DNA from 3 places in the Pseudoalteromonas sp. NZS71 genome. Region 2 is predicted to be linked to each of the others. Evidence: predicted binding sites of a transcription regulator. Region 2 holds the regulator's gene; each other region holds the start of a gene.

Region 1 (3,286 bases), on a different contig from region 2:
TGGTTGCTTACCATTGCAATGGTGTTTGGTCGTTTAGAAATATTTACTTTATTAGTGTTATTTACGCCTACTTTTTGGCGTGGATAAACGAGCGGCTTAAGTTTTAAATTACGAACTATTGGGAAAGGGATATGCCAACAAATTTAGAAAAGCTAAAGCATATAAGTGTAGGCAGCTTAGTCGACCTAGAAATATTAACACCTACAAGCAGTAAGCGTGTTAAAACTGAATTAATTGGTTTACTCGATAAACAGTTTATTATTTTAAATTATCCCAATGCAAAGCGTTTACCTGCGGCGAGTGACTATTTACGTGATGGCGTAATGGTTGTTGTAAGAGCGCTTATTGAAGGTAGTGGTGGGCAAGTTATTGCGTTTCGCCAGCAAATTATGTCGGTAGCCTCTCATCCCGCTAAACTCGTGTTTATAAACTTTCCAAAGCAAGTGCAGTTATTTGCGCTACGCTCACAAACACGCATACCTACCTTATTACCTGCAAAGCTAAAGCTAAGTGACGATAGGGTACTTGAAGGCCTTATTAAAGACATTTCACTCACTGGTGTAATGTTTGATATTAGAGGCGATCAGCAAGTTGAAAGTATTAAAGATATGCAATGCACTGTCGTACTTAATAGCAGTGATAAAGATTTTGAAGGTGAAATTTGCAGTGTTAAAGAGCATGCCGCAGGCGTGCACTGTGGAATTAAGCTACTAGCAAGCGAGGATGAAATGAAAGCCTTTATGAAAGAGCATTTTATAGACCCTTCTGCGCTTGAGCCTACCGTTGAATAAATAGGTTTTCGCTTATTTGCAACAAAAAGGCATTTTACGTCAGTATTTATAAAATTTTTTTTTCTCTTTCATAATTAAAATTATTATTTAAATAAAACAACTGATTACGTATTATTTTTTACAGCTTATTTTTTGTTATTAAAGCTTCCTCGTTAAAATTTATCTCAATTATTCTTTAAAATCCCTCCTTTTAAAACCGTACATTTAAAAATGTATCTTTTTATATAAACATAACTATATGTTTTTAATGACTTTAATGCCATCTCTTTAAAACGTGTTGCTAAAGGGCAACAATAATTATTCTAAAAACGCTTTCTTGTTGTACGTTTTATATTTAACTTATTGAAAATTATTAATTTTTAAATGTTGGCATCTAAGTTGTAATAGTCTAAGTGTACTGAACGAAATCGTGATTCAAAGTGAAATACTTAATCGCACACACATAAATTTGAAGGATACATATTATGAAAAGCATTAATAAAACTTTAGCACTTATCGCTATTGCATCTTCTTCAGCCGCTTTTGCTGCAACAGATTTTGACACACTGGATGTAGACGGCAGTGGCACAATTAGCCAAGCAGAAGCATCAGTTGATGCAAAGCTAATGAGCATGTTTTCTGAGCTTGATACTGACCAAAATGGTGAGTTATCAAAAGAAGAATTTTCAGAAGCTTAATTAAAAAGTATTTATCCTGAGTTGCCAAAGACACCTAAGTAGGCAAGGGAGCTTACGAAAGAGGATAACAAGGAAGTGAAAAATTACGTTTTAAGTTAAACGAAGCAATTTTTTTGATAGAACATTGAAGGATTAAGTTATGAAACATTTAAATAAAGCATTAGCACTTATAGTACTAGCATCTTCTTCCGCTGCATTTGCAGCATCAGATTTTGACAGCCTTGATATCGATGGTAGCGGCACAATTAGCCCAAGCGAAGCGGCAGTCGATACAGATTTAATGGCTGAATTTATTGAGCTAGATACCGACGGTAGCGGCGAGCTTTCTAAAGAAGAATTCGCTAATTACTAATTAACCTGAACTCTGGATAATAAATCTATCTCGAGCAGCTATTTTCAGCGCTAACTGCGTTGAATTTGCTTGCAATAGGCCAGCTATTGACGCGTAAATTCGCCTTGTTTTCACTGAAAATCTCTGGCTAGAGAAAATAAATTTAAATATCACCATGATTCAATACGTTAGTAAATCTCTTAACCAGAGTACAGGTTAACTAATCTTTTTTCAGATTAAACATTTTTCACAGTCAGGGATCTTTGAAAAGGACTTCCCATATTACTAGGAATATTATTATGAAAACATTAAATACAACACTTGCAGTTATCGTTTTAGCATCTTCATCAGCAGCATATGCCGCAGTAGATTTTGCCTCTTTTGATGCAGATGGTAACGGTGCTATTACAATGGAAGAAGCAAAGGTTAACCCTCAGCTTGTAAAGATTTTTGATGATTTGGATACTGATGGTAATGGTGAAATCTCTAAAGAAGAGTTTTCAAAAGTACAGTAATCAATATTTAAGCATACTCCATTAAAGCCGCCTTAGTCAGCGGCTTTTTTGTGTATTAAATTAACTAATTAGAGTAACTAGTTAAAGGAATATAGCACTTACTTGGAATAGTTTTTCTACAACGGTAATGTGTTTTTTGTCGATTAAAAACATGATGACATGATCGCCCGACATAATAATTGTATCATCGTGAGCTATCAGCACATCGTCATTACGTACTATTGCCCCAATGGTTGTACCTGCAGGAAGTTTTATGTCGGCAATCGCACGACCAACCACTTTAGATGTGTTTTCATCACCATGAGCAACCGCTTCAATGGCTTCTGCTGCGCCTTTACGCAGTGAATACACGTTAACAATATCACCACGGCGTACGTGCGTTAATAACGCTGATATAGTTGCTTGTTGTGGCGATATGGCAATATCTATTTCGCCGCCTTGTACCAAATCAACGTAAGCTCCACGTTGAATAAGTACCATGGTTTTTTGTGCGCCCATACGTTTTGCAAGCATGGCCGACATAATGTTTGCTTCATCGTCGTTGGTTACGGCAATAAATACATCGACTTGTTCAATATGCTCTTCTGAGAGCAGTTCTTGATCAGATGCGTCACCACAAAAAACGACCGTGTTATCGAGCATTTCTGAGAGTTGCTCGGCACGTTCTTTACTGCGTTCAATTAGTTTAACGGTGTGGTTTTTTTCAAGTGAGCGGGCAAGGCCTGCCCCAATGTTACCGCCACCAGCTATCATAATTTTTTTGTACGAACGCTCAAGTTTTTGTAGCTCGTTCATTACTGCGCGTATATGTTTTGTAGCGGCAATAAAGAATACTTCGTCATCGGCTTCAATAACGGTGGTACCCAGTGGTTTGATTGCTTTACCTTGACGATAAATAGCGGCAACACGAGTTTCTACATTAGGAATATGTTCTTTAAGTGCAGATAACGCATAACCTACTAATAAACCCCC
Region 2 (3,286 bases):
GATGAGTGCGACAAAAATATCAACAGGACGATTATCTATTGCATCAAAATTTATTGGAGTTTCGCTAACGAGTACTAAAGCTAAAGGCTCTTCTGCACCGCTCATTCGACCATGAGGAATGGCAATGCCACGGCCAATACCTGTACTACCCAGTTTCTCTCTACTCATTAAAGCAGTAAGGATATCCTGTTGCGGTAAATACGGAAGTTTGTCGTGAGCAAGTTCGCTAATGAACTCTAAAATTCTTTTTTTGCTATTAAAAAGGACCGCAGCTTTGCTGCAGTCCTGGCATATAAGTGAGCTTAATTTCATCATATTAGTGTCGAGCAAGCTTCTCTTTGTGTTTAATTACTTGTCGATCGAGCTTGTCGATCAACGAGTCAATGGCGGCATACATATCTTGATGTTCCGTAGAGGCAAATAGCTCAGCACCACTTACATGTATTGTGGCTTCTGCTTTTTGATTTAATTTTTCTACATCGAGAATGACATGAACATTATTAATATGATCAGAGTGTCTTTCTAGCTTCGCAAATTTGGTATTAATATAGTCTCTTAGTGAATCGGTTAATTCTACGTGACGACCAGTTAAGTTTAGTTGCATAAGCATTACCCTCTTTTTTTTGCGTCTTAGATCAAGCTTTTACGTTGATTTGACGGTGGAATAGCCAGAGATTCGCGGTATTTTGCGATTGTACGTCTTGCTACTTTAATTCCTTGCTCAGCCAATATATCCGCTATTTTGCTATCACTCAATGGTTTTGCTGAGTTTTCTGCAGCGATTAATTTGCGGATAAGTGCACGAATTGCTGTAGATGAACATTCACCACCGTTTTCGGTGCTTACATGGCTTGAGAAAAAGTATTTAAGCTCAAATATACCACGGGGTGTATGCATATACTTTTGAGTTGTTACGCGCGAAATTGTTGATTCGTGCATTTCTACCATTTCAGCAACATCATTTAAAACCATTGGTTTCATTGCTTCAGGGCCGTGTTCAAAAAAGCCTTGTTGTTGCTTAACAATACAATTAGTTACTTTTAAAAGTGTGTCGTTTCTACTTTCTAAGCTTTTAATAAACCATTTAGCTTCTTGTAAATGCGAGCGAATAAACTGGCTGTCACCACTCGATTTCACAGTGCGAGACATTGCAGCGTATTGGCTATTAACACGAATTTTAGGCATGCTATCTGGGTTTAACTCAACAACCCAGCGGCCTTTAATTTTTTTAACTGACACGTCTGGAATAACATACTCAGATTCTTCTCTTACAATAGTATCTGCTGGCTTAGGACTAAGAGTATGGATTAATGTCATTACTTCTTTAAGCTCTTCTTCTTTGAGCTTGGTTTTCTTCATTAATGTACGATAGTCACGAGCAGCTAATAAATCAATATGCTCGGTTAAAATCATTTTTGTTTCATTAATGTAAGGTGTTTCTTTATCAAACTGATTAAGCTGAATACACAAACACTCTTGTAAACTACGTGCAGCAATACCAACAGGATCAAACAGTTGGATGCGTTTTAATACAGCTTCAATTTCATCAAGTTCGACTTCGTTATCATCTTCGTTTTCTTGATTAAAGCTTTCTAAAATCTCTTCGCAGCTTAGTGTTAAAATACCTGAATCATCAACTGCTTCTACGATGGCAATAGCAATAGCTTCGTCTGTAGGGCTAAATGGCGTTAATTGTAACTGCCACATTAAATACTCATGGAGCGTCTCTGTAGAGGCACCTTGATAAATTGATTCATCTTCAGGCATTGGACCCGATGATGCTGCAGGAGCGGCACTCATGTACTCATCCCAGCTAACATCCATAGCCATGTCGTCACTTAGCGTGTCTTTCGCAAGTGCTTCACCACTATCTTGTTCGTATTCGCTTGGAGCATCATCGGCAGATGCGCTAACAGTTATGTCATCGGTATCAGCTTTTTGCTCGTTTTTGCCAGCAGCATCTTCTGAGTAGTCTTGTTCTTCAACCTCTAATAGCGGGTTGCTGTCGAGAGCTTCTTGTATTTCTTGCTGGAGATCCAATGTACTGAGTTGCAACAAACGAATAGCTTGTTGCAGCTGTGGAGTCATTGTAAGTTGCTGGCCCATGCGCAGCTGTAGTGATTGCCTCATGTATCTCTAACAATCCTTTTATGTTGTTATAATTAATACTAGCAGATGCTTAAAGACATGGCGTAAATGTTACAGCCTAAATTGCTCGCCTAAGTAAACATCGCGTACTGTTTTATCATTTAATACGTGTTCTGGAGTACCTGATGCAATCAGCTCCCCATGAGAAACAATGTAGGCTTTTTCACAAACATCAAGGGTTTCTCTTACGTTATGGTCGGTAATTAATACTCCAATCCCACGATTTTTAAGATGTTCTATTATTTTCTTTATATCTAATACTGAAATTGGATCAACACCAGCGAACGGTTCATCCAGTAATATAAATTTAGGATCTGCTGCCAGCGCACGTGCTATTTCGACACGACGACGTTCGCCACCTGATAATGCCATACCTTGGCTATCGCGAATGTGTTGTATGCTAAATTCATCTAATAATTTATCGAGTGTATCTTCTCGAGTTTGTTTATTTAGCTCTTTGCGCGTTTCTAAAATAGCCATTAAGTTTTGATAAACAGTTAGCTTTCTGAAAATTGAAGACTCTTGCGGTAAGTAGCCTATGCCTAATCTAGCACGACTATGCATAGGTAAAAGAGTAATATCGTTATCATCTATCGATATTTTACCTTTATCGCTAGGCACAAGGCCTACAATCATATAAAACGTGGTTGTTTTGCCTGCGCCGTTAGGGCCAAGTAAGCCAACAATACTGCCCGCTTTTACTTCAAGGCCAACGTTTTTTACAACTTCACGGCCTTTATAGCTCTTTGCTAATAGTTCTGCTTTTAATGTGCTCATGGTTGACCTTTGTCGCTTTTTTTACTTTTTTTAGTTTCAATGGGTACTAAAATTGTATGAACGCGGTCAGTTGAGTTTTCATCTTTTTCGGCACTGATTAGCTGTTGCTCAATGTCGTAGGTAATGCTTTTAGCATTTATTTTTTGTCCTGCTTGCGATACCTGTGCATTACCAACAAGCGTTAAAAAACGCTTAGATACATCGTAACGTACTTCGTCAGCACTGGCGCTCATAGTCGTGCCGTCTGATTGCTTCTCTTCAAAGTGGGCAGGGCTACCAGTGGCAATTAATAATTGCTTATTATCACCAAGTTCATCGCGTTTATGTACTTCGAGACGGTCGGCTGTAATACGGCGGTTAC
Region 3 (3,286 bases), on a different contig from region 2:
TTTACACCGTGCTTTGCCGTTTAAAGTAGGCCCTAAAATGCAGCAATTTTTAAGCTTTAGCGCACCAGCAGTGCTTACAGCAATTTGGGTGCCTATCGTGTTTTTGAATGAAGATGGCATTAACTTAAACTGGCAAAACCCTTATTTAAGCGCAGCAATAGTCGCCATTATTGTTGCCTACAAAACACATAATATTTATTACACTACGCTTGCCGGTATGGGGCTATTTCTAATTTTAAATTAGTGCGATCTTTATACTTTATGAAATACTGCACTCAGGTTAAAATGCGGCTAACAACAATAAAAAAGACGCCAATATGCACGAATTTCATCAATTAAGCGCAACAAGCTTACAGGGTCAACCGATCAACTTTAATGATTTTGAAGGGAAGGTTGTGCTTATTGTTAATACCGCAAGTAAATGTGGATTTACCTACCAGTACGAGTCACTGCAAGCTTTGCACAATAAGTATGCTAGCCAAGGTTTAGTTATTCTGGGATTTCCGTGCAATCAATTTGGTCAACAAGAACCCGGCGACGCAACGCAAATAGAGCAAGGGTGCTTAATTAATTTTGGTGTGAGCTTTTTAATGGCGGCCAAAGTAGATGTAAACGGTGAGCATGCACATCCTGTATTTCGTCACTTGAAATCGGCTTTACCTGGTTTTTTAACACGTAAAATAAAGTGGAATTTTACTAAATTTTTAATTGCCGCAGATGGTACGCCAATTAAACGTTATGCACCTTTTACTAAGCCCGAAAAGCTAGAACTTACAATTCAAAAAGCATTAGCACAGGCTAAAAGTACGCTTTAAAAAGTAATAAAGAGGCGCAAGGCCTCTTTATTACCAATACTATCGAAACTTAAACATACGCATAACTGCACATTTAAACTCTCAATATTAATTGGTATTTTATTTATACTAGTGAAATTTAATCGGTGTAATCGCTTAAATCGTCTTCGCCTAGATTTTTACGCAAGCGTTTTTGCTCAAGGTAGTCTTCCAACTTCTTTTTAACCTTTTGCTTGTTCTTATCGTGTTGATTACGTCCGAGCATTTCGTACTCGTCTTCAACAAAATCGTCATCTAGCGCATCGTAACTAAATGTCTTACCCACAACCCACTCCATAAAGTGTTTGAGACCAACCAAGGATTTTATTATCGCAATAGCCGGTAAAATTAAAAATGTTTAATGCTAAAGTGCTCTGCAAATTAACATCAAAATAAAGCCACGCGACTACTGTAAATAGTCTTCATGTCAGTAATGTGAATAAATAGCGCTAAATTTGAATTGAGGAAAGTGAGAGTTTTTTATCGTATCGATAAATAAAATTTATTAATTTTTATTAGTTAGCCAATTTGACTAAAAAATAGCTATTTATTAATTATTTTGACTTGCTAAAAAATAAAGAAAAACACTTAATCAATTGTTTTTTATGAAAAAATAAAATTGGCATCAAACTTGTTATTAATTAATCGTCATCAACAAAAAGTAGAGAACAAACATGAAAAAATTACTATTAGTTAGCGCATTAATTTGTACGCCAGCCGCTATGGCTCATAACGACAACGATTCTGCAATTTCATTTAGTAACGATGAATGTAACGTCGAATTTAAAAACGATGTACGTATTAAACCAAACGAATTAGAAATTTTTACTGCCAATAATAAAACTATGCAATTTAATGCCCATGGTGACTTAACCGTAAATGGCGAGCTTGTAGCGCTTAATAGCTCACAACGCGAAGCACTGAATAAGTACTCTGACAGCTTACGCACTCAATTACCTGAAGTAGCTAACATAGCGCTTGAGGGTGTTAAAATTGCCGGTGTGGCATTAGAAGAAGTAGGCAATGCATTTAATATTGACGGTCTTGATAATATGTCTGAGCTTATGGACGACATTAAAATTGAGGTAGAAAACACATTTTACCAGCAAGGTACATTTGTAATGGGCCAACAAAGTTTTAATCAATTTGGCGAAAACTTTGAACAACAATTTGAGCAGCAGATAGAAACAGCAGTTGAATCAGCAGTAATGCAATCAATGGGCAGTATTTTAGTGGCTTTAGGTTCTGAGTTACTTGGTTCAGGCGGCGATATGGATGCCTTTGAACAACGCATGGAAAATATGGGTGCACAAATAGAAGAAAAAGTAGAGCTACATGCAAGCGCACTTGAAGAGAGAGCTAACTCTTTATGTGAAAACTTTGCTGATATTGCAAAACAAGAAGAACAATTAGTAATGCAAGTGCCAGAGCTTAAAGGTTACCAATTATTTAGCTTTAAACAGAATTAGTACAGCAAACGTTATTTAACATCCCTTTGGCAGCACTTAAGTTTACTTAAATGCTGCTTTTTTGTGTTTCCCAAAGTTATACCAACCTGCATAAATCTTTGATCAATTTAACGAATTAAATTGCACTATAACTTCGTTAAAAATTTTTATTTAGAACAACTAGATACAAAAACTTTTGCCTAGTTCTAGCGTAATTTTCTTAACGTTAAATAGACCCCATATATAAGCAGATTGGTATTACTTTTTAGCTAATAAAGTAAGCTTACCCAGAGTAATAATGGCTTGCTCTATCTGCTCGCTCCACGGCACACCATAACTTAACCTTACGCAGCTTTTATACTTATTAGAGGCTGAAAAAATAAGCCCAGGGGTAATACTAATACCAACCTCAAGAGCAAGTAAAAATAATTTTTGACTATCGTACTCGCTTCCTAAATCTAGCCACATTACACAGCCTCCTTTTGGATCGCTTATACGTGTATTTTTTGGCATAGCTTGTTGTAAACACCATCGCATACGCTCTTTGTTATCGCGCAGGCGCTGCCTGAGTACCTTTAAGTTACGGTCGTACTCGCCGCTGGCAATAAATTCTGATAACGCCCATTGGTTTATTAACGAAGCGGAGCAACTTAGTGCTCGTTTATATCGCCGCGCTTGTGTTGCAAATTTACCGGCAACGACCCAACCCACACGATAGCTAGGCGCTGCGGTTTTAGAAAAAGATGAGCAACTGATCACTAATCCTTTTTTAGAGTACGCTAAAGCAGGTGTGCCTCGTTTTGCCGTAAAATATAAATCGCCGTATACGTCATCTTCAATAAGCACTACGTCGTGGCTTTCGAGTAACTCCACCAGCTGCTGCCTGTTTGTATCTGGCATAAAGCTGCCCACAGGGTTACTAATTGCTGTCGAGAATAAACACGCTTTTATGTCATGCTCATTTAAAGCGCGCTCCAAATCGCTTAACCAAATGCCATTATCTGG

Evidence for each region. Region 2 encodes sigma-54, which starts transcription at its own class of promoters, with help from an activator protein. Its sites were predicted from a motif close to GTTGGCACGNNNNTNGNNT; they were not measured.
Region 1: I6E85_RS17495 (EF-hand domain-containing protein) is a predicted target of sigma-54. The motif match lies at 1,157-1,175, and genes of this name have one in related genera.
Region 3: I6E85_RS16865 (YggN family protein) is a predicted target of sigma-54. The motif match lies at 1,452-1,470, and genes of this name have one in related genera.

What each region holds. Positions count from the first base shown of each region.
Region 1 covers NZ_JADYWS010000031.1:8,557-11,842, reverse strand. Annotated here, with positions in the region: gene I6E85_RS17505 (TrkH family potassium uptake protein) at 1-87, shown strand, start outside; gene I6E85_RS17500 (flagellar brake protein) at 132-791, shown strand; gene I6E85_RS17495 (EF-hand domain-containing protein) at 1,256-1,468, shown strand; gene I6E85_RS17490 (calmodulin) at 1,608-1,820, shown strand; gene I6E85_RS17485 (EF-hand domain-containing protein) at 2,099-2,314, shown strand; gene trkA (Trk system potassium transporter TrkA) at 2,396-3,286, opposite strand, start outside.
Region 2 covers NZ_JADYWS010000008.1:145,119-148,404, reverse strand. Annotated here, with positions in the region: gene ptsN (PTS IIA-like nitrogen regulatory protein PtsN) at 1-312, opposite strand, end outside; gene hpf (ribosome hibernation promoting factor) at 317-604, opposite strand; gene I6E85_RS07410 (RNA polymerase factor sigma-54) at 631-2,130, opposite strand; gene lptB (LPS export ABC transporter ATP-binding protein) at 2,200-2,925, opposite strand; gene lptA (lipopolysaccharide transport periplasmic protein LptA) at 2,922-3,286, opposite strand, start outside.
Region 3 covers NZ_JADYWS010000028.1:56,907-60,192, forward strand. Annotated here, with positions in the region: gene I6E85_RS16850 (AzlD domain-containing protein) at 1-244, shown strand, start outside; gene I6E85_RS16855 (glutathione peroxidase) at 318-815, shown strand; gene I6E85_RS16860 (PA3496 family putative envelope integrity protein) at 934-1,119, opposite strand; gene I6E85_RS16865 (YggN family protein) at 1,508-2,302, shown strand; gene I6E85_RS16870 (PLP-dependent aminotransferase family protein) at 2,540-3,286, opposite strand, start outside.